Regions from separate parts of the Pseudomonas artemisiae genome, predicted to be linked through region 1. Evidence: predicted binding sites of a transcription regulator. Region 1 holds the regulator's gene; each other region holds the start of a gene.
The links. Region 1 encodes sigma-54, which starts transcription at its own class of promoters, with help from an activator protein. Its sites were predicted from a motif close to ANTGGCATNNANNTTGCTNT; they were not measured.
Positions count from the first base shown of each region.

Region 1 (5,787 bases):
CTGCTCCCCCTGATCAAACGCTCGGGCATCCGCTTGATCAGCCTCACCGGCAACCCTGAATCCACCCTGGCGCGAGCTGCCGAGGCCAATCTGGACGCACGAGTGAAGCACGAGGCCTGCCCGTTGAACCTGGCACCCACCTCCTCCACTACCGCGGCGCTGGTACTGGGCGATGCCCTGGCCGTGGCGTTGCTCGAAGCTCGGGGCTTCACCGCCGAGGACTTCGCCTTCTCCCACCCTGGCGGGGCCTTGGGTCGGCGTCTGTTGTTGAAGGTGGAGCAACTGATGCACAGTGGCGCCGCCTTGCCCGCCGTGCGACGCGGCACCCTGCTTAAAGAAGCGCTTCTGGAAATGTCCAGAAAGGGCCTTGGGATGACCGTGGTTCTCGAAGAAAACGGTAGCCTGGCCGGTGTGTTCACCGACGGGGACTTGCGTCGTACCCTGGACCGCAATCTGGATGTGCATGTCACGCCTATCGAACAGGTCATGACCGTCAACGGTCGTTCGGTGACCCCCGAGATGTTGGCGGCTCAGGCCTTGAAAATCATGGAAGACCATAAAATAGGAGCCCTTGTAGTGGTCGATGAACGCAATCAACCCATCGGTGCGGTGAACATGCATGACTTTCTCCGTGCGGGGGTCGTGTAATGGATAGCGCCCTCCTTGAACGCGCCAGCCGCATCAAACTCGCGATTTTCGACGTGGACGGCGTATTGACCGACGGCCGCCTCTACTTTCTTGAAGACGGTAGCGAGATGAAGGCGTTCAATACGCTTGATGGCCAGGGCATTAAAATGCTGATGGCTTCCGGCGTTGCAACGGCGATCATCAGTGGGCGCAAGAGCCCCGCCACGGAGAAGCGCGCCCGCAATCTGGGCATCGGCCATGTGTATCAGGGCCGGGAAGACAAACTTGTAGTGCTTGATGAACTCTTGGGTCAATTGAACCTGTCGTATGAGCAGGTCGCCCACCTGGGTGACGACCTGCCCGACCTGCCGGTGATACGCCGCGTGGGCCTTGGCATGGCGGTAGCCAATGCCAATGCGTTCGTACAACGCCATGCTCACGGGGTGACTCAGGCCAAGGGTGGCGAAGGCGCCGCCCGCGAGTATTGCGAACTCATACTGCGGGCCCAGGGTAATCTGGACGCCGCGCTGAACCATTACCTGTAGGTCGTTCGATGCCAAACCGCAAGCTGCTTACGCTGATCGCCGCCACTCTGTTCGCAGCATTGCTGGTGGCTGTGGGCTATTGGAACCTGAGCCCCGAGCGCTTCCTGGACAACCCCAAGGCCAGCGTGGACGCGAATACCATCGATTACTACGCGATCAACGCCCATACCGTGCAATACCTGCCAAACGGGACCCTGCAGTATGAAATGACCGCTGACAAGGTCGAGCACCTCAAGGCGAGTGAAATCACTCATGTGACCAAGCCCGTAATGGATATCTACCGCGGCACTACCTTCCCCTGGCATGTGGTCAGCGATCGCGCCGAAGTCAATCCGGATGGCAGCGAGGTCGAACTCATCGACGCGGTGAGGCTCAACCGCACCGACCAGCAGAATCGAGCGACCGTCATTACAACGTCCCGCGCGACAGTCTTCCCACAGAAGCAATATGCGCAGACCGATCAAACCGTTAGAATCGACGGCGCCGGTGGCGTAACGACTGCCAAGGGAATGAAAGCGTATTTGAACGACAGCAAGATCCACTTGCTGTCCACTGTAAGAGGACAGTATGAGGCTCGTTAAAACCCTCCCCTTCCTGCTTGGCCTGGGCGCGGTACTGGGAAGCGTGAACGCCTTGGCGCTGCCCACCGACAGGGACCAACCCATTCACATCCAGTCCGACGACGCGCAGCTTGACGACAAGCAGGGCGTGGCCGTGTATACCGGCGGCGTGGTCATCACCCAGGGCTCGATGAAAATCACCGGCAACAAGGTTACGGTGACGCGCGCCTCCAATGGCGACGTAGACGTGTTCACGGCGGTCGGTAACCTGGCGTACTACGAGCAGAAGCCTGCCGTGGACAAACCCATCGTGCAGGCCTATGCAGTGACCATTCAGTATTTTGCGTCTCAGAACCGCATCGTATTGGTGGACAAAGCCAAGGTCATCAACGACGGCAATACGTCCGAAGGCGAGAAAATCGTATACGACACCGTGCGCCAGGTGGTTAACGCTGGCCGTGCTACTGGCAGCAAGGTCACCGCGCCACGCCCACGGATCGACATGGTCATCCAGCCGAAAAAGAAAACCGATCAGCCGCAGAAGGCGCAGTAATGGCAACGTTGAAGGCCCAGCATCTGGCTAAAAGCTACAAAAGCCGGCAAGTGGTAAGGGACGTCAGCCTGTCCATCGACAGTGGGCAGATCGTCGGCTTGCTCGGCCCCAACGGTGCGGGCAAGACCACCTGTTTCTATATGATCGTCGGGCTGGTACAGGCCGATCAGGGCCGCGTGCTGATCGACGACCTGGACGTCAGCCACCAGCCCATGCACGGTCGCGCCCGCGCCGGCATTGGCTACCTGCCCCAGGAAGCATCGATTTTCCGTAAGTTGTCGGTGGCCAATAACATCATGGCCATTCTGGAAACCCGGAAGGACCTTGACGCCGCCGGGCGACGCAAGGAACTGGAAAGCCTACTGCAGGAATTCCATATCACCCACATTCGCGACAACCTGGGCATGAGCCTGTCCGGTGGCGAACGCCGCCGGGTAGAGATCGCACGCGCCTTGGCTACGGCGCCCAAGTTCATCCTACTCGATGAACCCTTCGCTGGCGTGGACCCTATTTCCGTGGGTGATATCAAGCAGATCATCCATCACTTGAAAGCCAAGGGCATAGGCGTGCTCATCACTGACCACAATGTGCGCGAGACCCTGGACATCTGTGAAATCGCCTACATTGTCAACGATGGCCAATTGATTGCAGAAGGCGATTCAGCCACTATCCTGGCCAATGAATTGGTGAAAGACGTTTACCTGGGGCACGAGTTCCGGCTGTAAATGTAAAACCCCCTAGGCAAATGCCCAGGTTTCAGGCATATAATTTGCTTAAAGTCGGGCGCCTTATTAGGCGCTCGTTGTGGATGGCGCTTAGCGCCGGCAAACAAGGTGTCAAGCTCACGCCATGAAACCATCGCTTGTCCTTAAAATGGGCCAGCAACTGACGATGACGCCGCAGTTGCAACAGGCCATCCGCCTTCTCCAGCTTTCTACCCTGGATCTTCAGCAAGAAATCCAGGAGGCGCTCGAGTCCAACCCTATGCTCGAACGGCAGGAAGACGGGGATGATTTCGATAACACAGACCCCCTTGCCGACAAGGTAGAGCATAGTGGCGCAGTGGAAAACCACGAGCCCGCGTTCCAGGAGGCCAACTTCCAGGAAAGCCCTACCACTACCGAGGCCAGCGGCGAGGAAGGTGACTGGAGCGAGCGGATTCCTGACGAGCTTCCCGTAGATACCGCCTGGGAAGACATCTATCAAACCAGCACCAGCAGCCTGCCTTCTGGTGATGACGACGAGTGGGATTTCACTACCCGCACGTCGGCGGGTGAAAGCCTGCAAAGCCACCTGCTGTGGCAGCTGAACCTGGCGCCCATGTCCGATAACGATCGGTTGATTGCCGTAACGTTGATCGACTCCATCAACGGCCAGGGTTATCTGGAAGAAAGCCTGGAAGAAATCTGCCAATCCTTCGACCCGGAGCTGGACATCGAGCTGGACGAGGTAGAAGCCGTGCTTCACCGTATCCAGCAGTTCGAGCCCGCGGGGGTAGCCGCGCGCAACCTGGGCGAATGCCTGGCCTTGCAACTGCGCCAGCTGCCACCTAAAACCCCCTGGCTGGCTGAAGCCCAGCGGCTGGTGACCGAGTACATAGAGTTGCTTGGCAGCCGCGACTATAGCCAACTGATGCGGCGTATGAAACTCAAGGAGGATGAGCTTCGTCAGGTCATAGAGCTGGTGCAAAGCCTCAACCCACGGCCAGGCTCGCAGATCGAAGCCAGCGAGCCGGAATACGTGGTGCCTGATGTTATTGTGCGCAAGGACAGCGATCGCTGGCTGGTGGAACTCAACCAAGAGTCCATGCCGCGGTTGAGGGTCAACCCTCAATATGCAGGTTTCGTACGCCGGGCTGACAGCAGCGCGGACAATACCTTCATGCGTAACCAGCTGCAGGAGGCGCGCTGGTTCATTAAGAGCCTGCAAAGCCGCAACGAAACCCTGATGAAGGTGGCAACGCAGATTGTCGAACACCAACGAGGCTTTCTTGACTACGGCGATGAGGCCATGAAGCCTCTGGTTTTGCATGACATTGCAGAGGCCGTGGGCATGCACGAATCGACCATCTCCCGGGTTACCACGCAAAAGTACATGCATACGCCGCGTGGCATATACGAACTGAAATACTTTTTCTCCAGCCATGTAAGCACCTCGGAGGGCGGTGAGTGCTCGTCCACGGCCATCCGAGCGATCATCAAAAAACTGGTTGCGGCGGAAAATCAGAAAAAGCCATTGAGCGATAGCAAGATCGCTGGTTTACTGGAAGCACAAGGCATTCAGGTAGCACGCCGCACTGTCGCCAAGTACCGTGAGTCCCTCGGGATCGCGCCTTCCAGCGAACGCAAGCGGTTGATGTAGCCTGGCCCGGGCCTGCGAGTTGTCGGTTGCACGGTAAGGCGCATGCCTGGGATGCCACCAGCGTTTCAGTGGCAGGTTTCACACCTGCCTCTTTATGCCCTGGCAATAAGGAGAAGCGGTATGCAAGTCAACATCAGTGGGCACCAGCTGGATGTGACCGACGCAATGCGGGATTACATGACCGAAAAACTCGCCAAGCTCGAGCGGCACTGCGACAAGATCACCAGCGTGCAGGTGATCATGGAAGTGGAAAAACAGCAGCAGCGTGTTGAAGCTACCCTTAGAGTCCCTAAATTCGACGTGGTCGCCGAGGCCAAACACGACGACATGTACGCCGCAATCGACCTTCTCACTGATAAACTTGATCGGCAATTGCTCAAGTACAAGGAAAAACAGCAGAGCCACCTGCAAGGTGCGGCCGCTCGCTAAGCCCCCAATGATCCGACTAGAACAGATCCTGACCCCCGGCCGCTCACTTGTGAACGTGCCGGGCGGCAGTAAGAAACGCGTACTCGAACAGATCGCCAAGTTGATTGCCGAAAACCTTCCTGGCGTGGCACAACAAACCGTGTACGAAGCCCTGATCGCCCGAGAAAAACTTGGCTCCACAGGCTTTGGTAACGGCATTGCCATTCCCCACTGCCGCCTGGAAAACTGCCAGTCGCCGATGAGCGCCCTGCTGCACTTACAAACCCCAGTGGATTTTGACGCCATTGACGGCGCACCCGTAGATTTGATCTTCGTGCTACTGGTGCCCAAAGCTGCTACAGACGCACACCTTGAGCTACTTCGGCAGATCGCCAGCATGCTCGATCGCAAGGACGTACGTGAGCGCCTCCGTTCAGCATCGGATAGTGACGCGCTGTACCAAGTGGTCCTGAACGCCCAGGCTGGCGCCTGATTATGCGCTTGGTCATCGTCAGCGGCCGCTCTGGCTCCGGTAAGAGCACTGCCCTCGATGTCCTTGAAGACAACGGCTTTTACTGCATCGATAACCTTCCGGCGGGGCTGCTGCCTGAATTAGCGGAGCGGGCGATCCTCCACACTGAGCTGGCTCGCCCTTTGGTAGCGGTGTCCATCGACGCACGTAACCTGCCCAGCCACCTCTCCCGCTTTCCCGAGTTGCTCGACGAGGTTCGCC
Region 1 is NZ_JBSKHS010000001.1:182,123-187,909, forward strand. It holds gene ACWKV4_RS00835 (KpsF/GutQ family sugar-phosphate isomerase) at 1-648, shown strand, start outside; gene ACWKV4_RS00840 (KdsC family phosphatase) at 648-1,172, shown strand; gene lptC (LPS export ABC transporter periplasmic protein LptC) at 1,181-1,753, shown strand; gene lptA (lipopolysaccharide transport periplasmic protein LptA) at 1,740-2,285, shown strand; gene lptB (LPS export ABC transporter ATP-binding protein) at 2,285-3,010, shown strand; gene ACWKV4_RS00860 (RNA polymerase factor sigma-54) at 3,135-4,646, shown strand; gene hpf (ribosome hibernation-promoting factor, HPF/YfiA family) at 4,767-5,075, shown strand; gene ptsN (PTS IIA-like nitrogen regulatory protein PtsN) at 5,083-5,547, shown strand; gene rapZ (RNase adapter RapZ) at 5,550-5,787, shown strand, end outside.

Region 2 (5,787 bases), on a different contig from region 1:
GCAAGGCGCCGTTCCAGAAGGCGTATTGCTTATGGCTGCGAATGCCCATGCGCTTGCCCAGGTCTGGCGCGGCAGTGAAGATCGCGGCCTGCCAGTTCAGGCAGGCTTGGCGCAGGCGCTCGCCCAGGTGCTGGTACAGGTACACCAGGCTGGCTTCATCGCCCAAGCGTTCGCCGTAGGGGGGGTTGCATACTACAAGGCCTTTTTGGTTCTGATCGGGCCGAGGCTCGAAGGTGGCCAACTCGCCTTGGTAGATCTTTACCCATTCGCTCAGGCCCGCGCGCTCGATGTTGTTACGGGCGGGCTGAATCAACCGAGGGTCGGCTTCATAACCGCGAATCCAGGCAGGTTTGCGAGCCAGCCCGGCGTGGGCGCGAGCACTGGCCTCTTCGTGGATTTTGCGCCACAGGGCCGGTACGTGGCCAAGCCAGGCGCTGAAGCCCCACCGCTCGCGGCGCAGGTTCGGCGCCAGGTCAGCGGCGATCATTGCCGCTTCTACCAGGAAGGTGCCCACACCACACATCGGGTCGGCCAGGGCGCCCCCTTCGGCGGCGATCTTCGGCCAGCCAGCGCGGATCAGAATCGCGGCCGCCAGGTTCTCTTTAAGTGGCGCCGCGCCCTGCTGCAAGCGATAGCCGCGCTGGTGCAGGCTATGGCCGGAGAGGTCCAGGGAGAGGATGGCTTCACCGCGGTCCAGGCGCAGGTGGATGCGCAGGTCAGGGTTGAGCTTGTCGATGCCCGGGCGTTGCCCATCTGGGCCCCGCAGGCTATCGACGATTGCATCCTTGACCTTTAAAGCGCCGAAGTGGGTGTTATCGATGCCTGAACCGTGGCCGCTGAACTCCACTGCCAGGGTACCCGTGGGGTCCAGGTGCTCGGCCCACTCGACCTCGCGCACGCCTGCGTACAGGTCTTCAGCGTCGCGCATGGAAAAGCGCTTGAGCACCAAGAGCACCCGGTTGGCCAAGCGGGACCAGAGGCACAGCCGGTAGGCGGTCTCCATGGTCGCCTGCCCGCGCACTGCGGCGGTATGTTCGCGCACCTCTTCCAGGCCAAGGGTGGCGGCTTCTTCTGCCAACAAGCCTTCAAGGCCCTTGGGGCAGGTAAGGTAAATCTCAAAAATATCCGACATTCGTTTGTGCCTGTGCAGTGCCGGGGACGCATCCACCGGGTCGGTTAATCGGGCGCTGTTTCCGCCAACGCCGCCATGGCACAACCTGTGCCTGCCACCAGAACGCCCCTTGCGTAAAAAGGGATTAGACGTTCAGGCAGCGTTGAATCGTATTTCGTCACAATTTTTGCGACCTCTGGTCGTGCCTTCGGGAAGGTACGAAAACAGCGATCCTGTTGGCAAATCCTGCCCATTACGCTTGTTTAGCGCCCTGGAATCAGTGCCTTGGCTGAGTTCCAAGCAGCCATGGGTGGTGCTTTGTTATGGCTAGAAGCACTAAAGGTGAATATCTTATTACAAATCGTTCATTCCATCGGGCGCCAAGGTTCGTTAGAACTAAACCCGAGCCGCACTGCAACGGTGTGGCTCAAGGCCTGCCACGCCGGCAGCAGGCTCCTTATCACCGGCAGTCAATACTGCCCGGCCCAGCAGTGGCCGACGGGACATAAGTCAACAAACGAGGGCTACACCCTATGAGAAGACTCAAGCGTGATCCGTTGGAACGAGCATTTCTTCGCGGCTATCAGAACGGCCTTAGTGGCAAATCCAGGGAGCTCTGCCCCTTTACCTTACCTTCGGTCCGCCAGGCGTGGATCAACGGTTGGCGAGAGGGGCGTGGCGACAATTGGGATGGCATGACCGGGACAGCCGGGCTCCATAGGCTCAACGAACTTCACGCGGTCGGCTGACAGCCGACAGGCTCTTTCTCCTACCAGCCGTCCAGCATCAGCGGCGGCCTTCCAGCTCAGGTGCAAGGCACTTGAGTTGGAAGGTACTTACGGGGGTTCAGGCTCAAGGCCACCCCCGTTACCTCAGCCCCCGGTGTTTCTAAGGGTGCAACCTGCCGGGCAGCGCGCCAATGGCATCCACTGCCTCGCGAATCAGGCTCGGCCCTCGATAGATAAACCCTGAATACACCTGTACCAAGCTGGCACCGGCCTGGATCTTCTCGGCCGCGTGGGCGCCCTCGGTGATGCCCCCCGCTGCGATGATAGGCAGCGCACCCTTGAGCTCGGCTGCCAGCACGCGCACGGTATGGGTGCTCTTGTCCCGCACAGGCGCGCCAGACAAGCCACCCGCTTCTTCAGCATGGGGCAGGCCTTGCACGCCCTCGCGTGACAGCGTGGTGTTGGTAGCGATCACCGCATCCATGCCAGTGGCCATCAGAGCCGCGGCCACTTGAGCAGTTTCTTCGTCGGTCATGTCCGGGGCGATCTTGATCGCCAGTGGCACTCGGCGGCCGGTGGCCAGGGCCAAGGCTTCACGCCGGGTTGCCAAGGCTCCGAGCAACGCTTTGAGGGAGTCACCGAACTGTAGGCTGCGCAGCCCCGGTGTATTGGGCGAGCTGACGTTGACCGTGACATAGCTGGCATGATCGTAGACCTTGTTCAGGCAGATCAGGTAGTCATCCTGGGCCCGCTCAACGGGGGTGTCGACGTTCTTGCCAATGTTGATACCTAGCACGCCCCCATACCGCGCGGCTTTCACCCGGCCCACCAAGTGGTCCACGCCCAGGTTATTGAACCCCATGCGGTTGATGATGGCCGTGGCTTCGGGCAACCGGAACAACCGCGGCTTGGGGTTGCCTGGCTGTGGCCGTGGCGTCACGGTGCCGACTTCGATAAAGCCGAACCCCAGCTGGGCGAAGCCTTCGATGGCGGTACCGTTTTTGTCCAGCCCGGCGGCAAGGCCCACTGGGTTGTCGAAGCGCAGGCCCATCACGGTAGTGGGCACAGGCGCTGGCGCCTTGGTCAGACAGCGGTTGATGCCCAGCCGCCCGCCTGCCCCGATAAGGTCCAGCGACAGGTCGTGGGAGGTTTCCGCGGACAGTTTGAACAGCAGTTGGCGGGCCAGGTCGTACATGGTCGGCGTGCTCGGCTTGGGTCAAAAAACAGCCGGCAGTATATAGCCCTGAAAGTGCTTTGTGGGCACTGGCATAGCGATTGCTCGGCCGTTCAGGCACCACTGAGCGCGGCAGCACTTGCACGCTTAACCTAAGCAACCAACAGCGGCGCCAGGCTTGCCCGCTCCAGCCACACCTTGGGCGCCGTTGTGCTTGAAAAAGGCCCACCTATGACCGCGACAACACTGGATCCTCGAACCGCCTGGGTGGCTGGCAGCGATGGCCCGGAAAAAACCAGCATCGAACTGGGCTACATGCCCCTGACTGATTGCGCCTCGGTGGTGGTAGCCGCCACTCAGGGCTTCGCTGAGCCCTACGGGTTGCACATCAACCTGCGTCGCCAGGCTTCCTGGGCAGGCTTGCAGCATAAGCTGGTCAGCGGCGAGCTGGACGTGGCCCATGCCCTGTACGGGTTGGTGTATGCCGTGCAGCTGGGCATCAGCGCAGGCCCGGCCCGAGACATGGCGGTGTTGATGGGCCTGAACCGCAATGGGCAAAGCCTGAACCTGTCCGCCGCCCTGGCCCAAAGCGGCATCACCGACGGGCCTGGGTTGAGGCGGCACGTACAGGCCGGCGGGCGCCGCCTGACGTTCGCCCAGACTTTCCCCACTGGCACCCACGCCCTGTGGTTGTATTACTGGCTGGCCAGTCATGGCATCAACCCGCTCAGCGATATCGACAGCGTGGTGGTGCCGCCGCCACTGATGGTAGAACACCTGCGCGCCGGGCGCATTGATGGGTATTTCGTGGGCGAACCTTGGGCGGCCGGTGCAGTGGACGATCAACTGGCGGTTACCTTGAGTACCAGCCAGGCGGTGTGGCCTGACCACCCTGAGAAGGTGCTGGCGTGCACCCAGGACTTCGTGAGCACCTACCCTAATACCGCCCGGGTGTTGATCATGGCAGTGCTGGAGGCCAGCCGCTTCGTGGAGCAGGACCTTGCCGCCACCGCGCACCTGCTCAGTGCCCAGGCCTACCTTAATGCCCCGCTTCAGAGCATCGTCCACCGTTTGCAAGGCCAGTACCAGGATGGCCTCGGCCATGCCTGGCAAGACCCTCACCCCTTGCGCTTTTTCGATCAAGGCCAGGTGAACCTGCCGTATGTGTCCGATGGCCTGTGGTTCATGACCCAGTTCCGCCGCTGGGGCCTGCTGCGTGAAGCACCGGCCTATGAAACCATGGCCCGGCAGGTGCAGCAGCTGGAGCGTTACCGCGAGGCCGCACAGGCCTTGGGCATCGCCTGCGACAGCGCCGATTACCGCCGTAGCGTGCTGTTGGACGGCACACCTTGGGATGGAAGCGACCCGGAAGGCTATGCCCTGGGCTTTGCGATCGACAGTGCTACGAGGGGTTGAGGCCATGCTGCGAATACTGCTGATCGACGACACCGCCTTAAAACTCGGCCGCCTGCGCGCCGCCCTGACCGGGGCAGGCTTTGAGGTAATGGAAGCGGCGGGCATGACCATTGACCTGCCCGGCGAAGTAGAGCGGTTGCGCCCCGATGTGATTCTGATCGACACCGACTCGCCAGGCCGTGACGTTATGGAGCAGGTCATTCTGACCAATCGAGATCGCCCTCGGCCTATCGTGATGTTTACCGATGAGCACGACCCGCGGGTGATGCGCCAGGCCATCCGCGCCGGGGTGAGTGCGTATATCGTCGAAGGCATCCAGGCCGAGCGGCTGCAACCGATCCTGGATGTAGCCATGGCGCGCTTTGACAGTGATCAGGCGCTACGGGCGGAGCTTAACGCCCGGGACCAGCAACTCGCCGAGCGCAAGCGCATTGAGCTGGCCAAGGGGCTGCTAATGAAGCTAAAAAGCTGCGACGAGGCCGCCGCCTATACCCTGATGCGCAAGCAAGCAATGAGCCGCCAGCAGAAGCTGATTCAGGTCGCCGAGCAGATCATCGCCATGAACGAGATGCTTGGCTAGGCCTTCCTTGAGGGTAAGCGCCGGCTGGCCCAAGAATTGCTGTAGCTCCACCTGAAGCCTGATGGCTTTCATACAGTTTAGCTCGGGCAGCCAATGGCGGTTGCCGGGCCCACGACAAAGACGTCGCTTCCACCTGCCCAGGCAGGCTGGCAGCGGCGTCTTTTGCTTTTTGGCTCCCAGGGCTCACAGCCATGCCTGCGCCCTCCCCTTGCCCGACGAGGTCTTCGATGAACAGCAGTTTTTGGAAAGCCGGCCACGCGCCTACTTTGTTTGCCGCCTTTTTGTACTTCGACCTGAGCTTTATGGTGTGGTACTTGCTCGGCCCTCTGGCCGTGCAGATCGCGACTGATCTACACCTGACCACCCAAGAACGTGGGCTGCTGGTAGCCACGCCCATTCTGGCCGGGGCCATTCTGCGGGTGATCATGGGCTGGCTGGCCGATCGCCTGTCCCCGAAGACCGCGGGGCTGATTGGCCAATGCCTGGTGATCGTGGCCCTTGCCCTGGCTTGGCGGCTGGGCATTCACAGTTTTGAACAAGCCCTGCTGCTAGGGGTAGGGCTGGGCGTGGCGGGTGCGTCCTTTGCGGTGTCCTTGCCTTTGGCCTCTCAATGGTACCCGGCTCAACACCAGGGCAAGGCCATGGGCATCGCTGGCGCGGGCAACTCAGGTACGGTGTTCGCCGCGTTGTTCGCGCCAGCGCTGGCGGCAGGTTTTGGCTGGACCAACGTGTTTGGCTTTGCGCTGATTCCGCTGCTAGTCACCCTAGTGGTGTTTGC
Region 2 is NZ_JBSKHS010000003.1:2,711-8,497, reverse strand. It holds gene rlmKL (bifunctional 23S rRNA (guanine(2069)-N(7))-methyltransferase RlmK/23S rRNA (guanine(2445)-N(2))-methyltransferase RlmL) at 1-1,132, opposite strand, end outside; gene rmf (ribosome modulation factor) at 1,645-1,860, shown strand; gene ACWKV4_RS04375 (quinone-dependent dihydroorotate dehydrogenase) at 2,000-3,034, opposite strand; gene ACWKV4_RS04370 (CmpA/NrtA family ABC transporter substrate-binding protein) at 3,245-4,429, shown strand; gene ACWKV4_RS04365 (ANTAR domain-containing response regulator) at 4,434-5,009, shown strand; gene ACWKV4_RS04360 (nitrate/nitrite transporter) at 5,237-5,787, shown strand, end outside.
Region 2: ACWKV4_RS04370 (CmpA/NrtA family ABC transporter substrate-binding protein) is a predicted target of sigma-54. The motif match lies at 3,102-3,121, and genes of this name have one in related genera.

Region 3 (5,787 bases), on a different contig from region 1:
CTCGTTGTGTTGAGCCAAATCCAGCCCCACGGCTTCCTCTTCTTCAGAAACCCGCAGGCCCATGATCAGGTCCAGCACTTTCAAGATGACAAAGGTCACGATCGCTGTGTAAACCACGGTGAAGCCTACGCCCTTGGCCTGAATCCACAGCTGACCTGCCACGTCTTCCACGGTACCGAAGCCGCCCAGAGCGGGGGCTGCGAATACGCCAGTAAGCAGCGCGCCGATAATGCCACCCACGCCGTGAACGCCAAAAGCGTCGAGCGAATCGTCATAACCCAGCTTGCGCTTGAGGGTAGTGGCGGTGAAGAAGCACAGCACGCCCGCCACCAGGCCAATGATCAGAGCCCCCATGGGGCCCACGGTACCGGCGGCCGGGGTGATGGCGACCAAACCCGCCACTACGCCCGAAGCGATCCCCAATGCGCTGGGCTTGCCGTGGCTGAGCCATTCAGCAAACATCCAGCCCAAGGCAGCAGCCCCGGTGGCGATTTGGGTGACCAACATGGCCATGCCCGCCGTGCCATTGGCGGCTGCGGCCGAGCCTGCGTTGAAACCAAACCAGCCAACCCACAACATGGCGGCGCCCACCAGGGTATAGCCCAGGTTATGGGGTGCCATCGGGGTGGTGGGATAGCCCTTGCGCTTGCCCAACACCAGGCAGGTCACCAGGCCAGCGATACCGGCGTTGATGTGCACAACGGTGCCGCCCGCGAAGTCCAGCACGCCCCAGTCCCACATCAGGCCGCCGTTACCGCTCCACACCATATGGGCGATCGGCGCGTATACCAGGGTGAACCAGATGCCCATGAAGATCAGCATTGCCGAGAACTTCATGCGCTCGGCAAAGGCACCCACGATCAGGGCGGGGGTGATAATGGCGAAGGTCATCTGGAAGGTCACGAACACCGCTTCGGGAAACAGCGCGGTGGCGGAGGTGATACTGGCAGGCGTGATCCCGGCAAGGAAGGCTTTGCCCATGCCGCCAAAGAACGAATGGACGTTGATAACGCCCTGCTCCATACCGGTGGTATCGAACGCCAGGCTATAGCCATAGATGAACCACAATACCGTGATCAACCCGGTGATCGCGAAGCACTGCATCATCACCGACAGCACGTTCTTGGAACGCACCATGCCGCCATAGAATAGGGCCAGCCCAGGAATGGTCATGAACAGCACCAGGGCGGTGGAAGTCAGCATCCAGGCGGTGTCGCCAGAATTGAGCACAGGGGCGGCTGTCTCGTCGGCCATGGCCAGGCCTGGTATTACAAGAGACAACAGGGCGCCTAGCCCTGCGAATTGACGCAGAGTCATATTGTTTACTCCTGGGGCTTTTTTTATAGGGCGGCTTAGATGGCGTCGGTATCGGTTTCGCCGGTACGGATGCGGATGGCTTGTTCCAGATTGACCACGAAGATCTTGCCGTCGCCAATCTTGCCGGTGTTCGCGGCCTTGGTGATGGCCTCGATCACACGGTCCAGGTCTTTGTCATCGATGGCAACGTCGATCTTCACTTTCGGTAGAAAATCCACCACGTACTCCGCGCCACGGTATAACTCGGTATGGCCCTTCTGCCGCCCGAAGCCTTTGACCTCGGTGACCGTGATGCCCTGCACGCCGATTTCCGACAACGACTCGCGTACGTCGTCCAGCTTGAACGGCTTGATGATGGCAGTGACTAGCTTCATGAAACTCTCTCCCGAAATGGTGGACTTGCCCCAGGAAAACAAACCCGGCTCAAGTCTAAGCGCAGTGTCTGGCTTTGTAACGCGCCGCGGCCTTTGCCGGCTCGGCCTTCAACATGCCTTATGACGAAACGTTTTCCCCGCCGCTGCGCGCTGCATTGGCCTTCCAGGCCACCATCAGTGCAGGGGTCGCTTGGGTCCAAGCAGAAAGCTTGCCAGCTTTGCCACTGCCCGTAATTCAGCCGTCAGGCGCAGGTCTATTAGCTAAAAAGCCCAGCGCCCCATCACACGCGCACAGGCTTGGTGCAACTTCCACCTGGGGGCCGCCCAATAACTGTGCATGCCTGAAAACCGGCTGCTAGCCCAGCGCGTGATACACTTTGCGCATTCAACCGCCATGGAACCGCCACCCATGCTCGCACCCAAAGCCTTCCTCGATGCCCTTACCGACCAGGCCAGCCGCTTGCTCGGCGGCAGTGCCCTGCCACCGCGCCAGGAATTCGAAAGCCAATTCCGTGCGCTGCTACAAGGCGCCTTCTCCCGCCTCGACCTAGTCAGCCGGGAAGAATTCGATAGCCAGATGGTCGTACTGGCGCGCACGCGCGAAAAAGTGGACGCTCTGGAAGCGCGCCTGGCCGAGTTGGAAGCCCGCCTTCCCGCGGAACCCAAGCTCACGCCACCCCAAGACGTGTAAACCCTCGCGGGCGCCCTGCCCGCGCAGCTCTTTCGCCAGCCCAGATGCTCGCCGATGAACCGCAACGAACTGCGCAAGGCCGATATCAACCTGATGGTGGTGTTCGAGGCGCTGATGCTTGAGCGCAATGTGACCCGCGTGGCGGAAAAACTGTTCTTGGGGCAACCCACCATCAGCGCGGCGCTCAATCGCCTGCGAACACTGTTCAACGACCCGCTGTTCATTCGCGTGGGCCATCGGATGGAGCCCACCGCCCGTGCCGAAGAGCTGATCAAACACCTGTCGCCAGCGCTGGACGCCATGTCCGTCGCCCTGAGCCTGAGCCACGATTTCGACCCGTCCACCAGCAAAATGACGTTTCGCATCGGCCTGTCGGATGATGTGGAATTCGGGCTGCTGCCGCCGCTGCTGCGTGCCCTGCGCCAGGAGGCGCCGGATGTGATCGTGGTGGTTCAGCATGTGGACTATTGGCGCATTCCTGACCTGCTCGCCTCCGGGGACATTACCGTAGGGATCAGCCAGACCCGCGGCCTGCCGGCCAACGCCAAGCGCAAGCTGCTGCGGCGCATGTATGCCCGGGTATTGAGGGCCGATCACTCCGACCATCCTCTAACCTTGGAGGAATACTGCGCTCGCCCTCATGTGGTGGTGTCCCATACCGCCAACACCCGAGGAATCGCCGACGAGTGGCTGGACGAGATCGGCCGTACCCGCAAGGTAGTGCTGTCGGTGCCCCAATTCAGTTCATTGCCGTCCATTCTGGCGGGCACGGACTTGTTGGCAGGCTGCCCAGACTACGCGGCCACGGCCATGGAAGCCTGGGGTACCCTGCGCGCCGAGCCTTTGCCGTTTGAGAACCAGGCGCTGGAGCTGTCGATGGTATGGCTGAGCATTACCGACACCGACCCCGCTGAGCGTTGGCTGCGCATGCGCCTGGAACAGCATATGGGCGACGGTGGGCTAACTCACTAACGGGCTTCACACCAGATACTGCTTGAACCAGCCCAGGGTGCGCTCCCACGCAAGGTTCGCCGCGGCTTCGTCGTAGCGTGGGGTAGAATCGTTGTGAAAGCCATGGTTCACGCCTGGGTACACATAGGCTTCATAGGTTTTACCTGCCGCCTTCAGCGCCTGCTCATAGGCCGGCCAGCCTTCGTTGATGGCAGTGTCTAGCTCCGCGTAATGCAACAGCAGAGGTGCTTTGATGCGGGCTACGTCCTCTGCCTTGGGCTGGCGCCCGTAAAAGGGTACCGCTGCCGCCAAGGCAGGATGGGCCACGGCCCCGGCATTGGCCACTCCGCCGCCGTAACAGAAGCCGGTAATGCCCACCTTCCCCGTGGCTGCCGGATGCTTCTCCAGCCAGTCGATGGCGGCGAAGAAGTCGTTCATCAGTTGCTCGGGGTTTACTTTCTGCTGCAAGGCTTTGCCTTTTTCGTCATTACCCGGGTAACCGCCCACTGAACTCAGGCCATCCGGTGCAAGGGCCAGGTAACCCGCCTTTGCCAGACGCCTGGCTACGTCTTCGATATAGGGGTTCAGCCCACGGTTCTCATGCACCACCACCACGGCGGGCACCTTGCCCTGTGCCTGCGCCGGCCGCACCAGATACGACCGCACCGTGCCATGCCCATTGGGCGAGGGGTAGGTCACATATTCAGCGAGGATGGCCGGGTCGGTGAAGGCTACCTGCTCGGCCAGGGCATAGTTGGGGCTCAAGGCCGTCAGCAACGCCGAGGCCGAGAGCCCCGCCACGGTAAAGGCTGCCGCACAGTCGAGGAAAGCCCGGCGGCTGATCCGCCCGTGGGCATAGTAGTCATAGAGCTCAAGCAGCTCAGGGGCAAAGTCTTTGGCGGTAAGGCGTTCCATGGGGCGCTCCTTCGGCGTTAGGCGTCGAAGGACTATAGCCGAGCGTTACACAACGGGGCGCTATGGTAGCGGCACCCGTGCCCTCCCCCTAGGCGCTTAACTCACGGAGGCCTGCGCGAAGACGCTAGGCAGCACCCAATGTTGCGTCAATGGCGCCAGATTCAGCTCATACGCCTGTTCCGCGCTCACCCACACCGCTTCTTCGATTTCCGCCGCAGGCTCCACGGCGTGATCTATCACCACCTTAAACAGTTCGCAGCACACTTCATAGCCCGGCTCGTTGGCGGCCGGCGCGCTGAAGCAGCCGAGATAGAGGGCTTGCTCCGGCTGGATACGCACGCCCAGCTCCTCTTCGAGCTCCCGCGCCAGTGCTTGCACCGGCTGCTCATGGGGCTCGATCTTGCCACCAGGCTGCATAAAAAAGGCGGTGCCGCGCTTGCGGACCAAGAGGGTGCGGCCTTGCGCATCGAGCAGCAGGGCCGCGGCAATCAAGATAGGTATTTTCATGGGGCGCGAGGATAACGAACCGGCCAAACCGGTACCAGCTTTAAGGGGTTTTGCCCAGTTTGGGCGCAGGCATATAGGTATCGATGGTTCGCGTGACCGTACCGTCCTTGCGCAGGGTATCGACCGCCGCGCGCAAGCGCTTTGCCATGGTTTTGTCGCACGCTTTGGAGCACGCCAAATACACATCCGCGGTCATTAGCACCGGGCTCATCTGCAAAGGCCTGTCTGACACTTCCCGCCAGATATAACGGCTTTCTGGAATGCTGTTGAACCATGCATCCACACGCCCAAGCAGCAGCATTTGGGCAGGGTTTTCACCGATCTTCAGGGGGTAGATCTGTTGCTCGCTAAAGCCTTCGTCTCGCAGTTTTTGCTCCTGTGCGCTGCCCCGGCCCACCGCGATCCGCCCGAACGTTCGCCGAGCCTGCTCAAAGCTCTCCACGCGTTTATCCAGGCTGAAGAACGCTCGATCCAGCGTAAGGATAGGGGCAATCCAAGTGTAGCGCGCCTCTCGGGCCGGCGTACGGGACAGGGGGATGATTAGCAAGCTCTGACCAGCTTCTACGGTCAGTTGGGCCCGGGACCATGGCAGGGACATAAACTGCAATTCGTACCCTGCCATGGTGGCGGCCTTCACCACCACATCGCCGACGATACCCTGCTGCCCTACCTCCCCAGACAGGCTTAACGGCGGGGCCTCAGGCAGGTAGAGCACAACCTTAGGGCCAGCCTGGGCACCTACGGCGCCGGCCAACAGCGCCCATAGCAAGAGCGGCGCCCAGCCGGGGCAGCAGCACAACCTATTGAATGAATAACCCATTACACAACCTATTGATACAACGGCCATCGAGCTGAAGGTTGGAACAGCATAGATGGAAATCGAGGCCGATGCGCTGCCAGGGTAACCTAACGGCAGCGCATCAGAAGAACCGGCGGTTCAGGCCGCTTGGCTGCGAATCACGGCTTGCCGAACGTAACGTTCAGGGCCATCGACTGGGTTTGGCGCATTGGGTTGTTGCCTGGGCCCAATTG
Region 3 is NZ_JBSKHS010000022.1:27,805-33,591, reverse strand. It holds gene ACWKV4_RS19275 (ammonium transporter) at 1-1,317, opposite strand, end outside; gene glnK (P-II family nitrogen regulator) at 1,353-1,691, opposite strand; gene ACWKV4_RS19265 (accessory factor UbiK family protein) at 2,101-2,382, shown strand; gene ACWKV4_RS19260 (LysR family transcriptional regulator) at 2,437-3,354, shown strand; gene yghX (YghX family hydrolase) at 3,361-4,248, opposite strand; gene ACWKV4_RS19250 (NUDIX hydrolase) at 4,345-4,755, opposite strand; gene ACWKV4_RS19245 (substrate-binding periplasmic protein) at 4,796-5,575, opposite strand; gene ACWKV4_RS19240 (hypothetical protein) at 5,713-5,787, opposite strand, start outside.
Region 3: glnK (P-II family nitrogen regulator) is a predicted target of sigma-54. The motif match lies at 1,889-1,908, and genes of this name have one in related genera.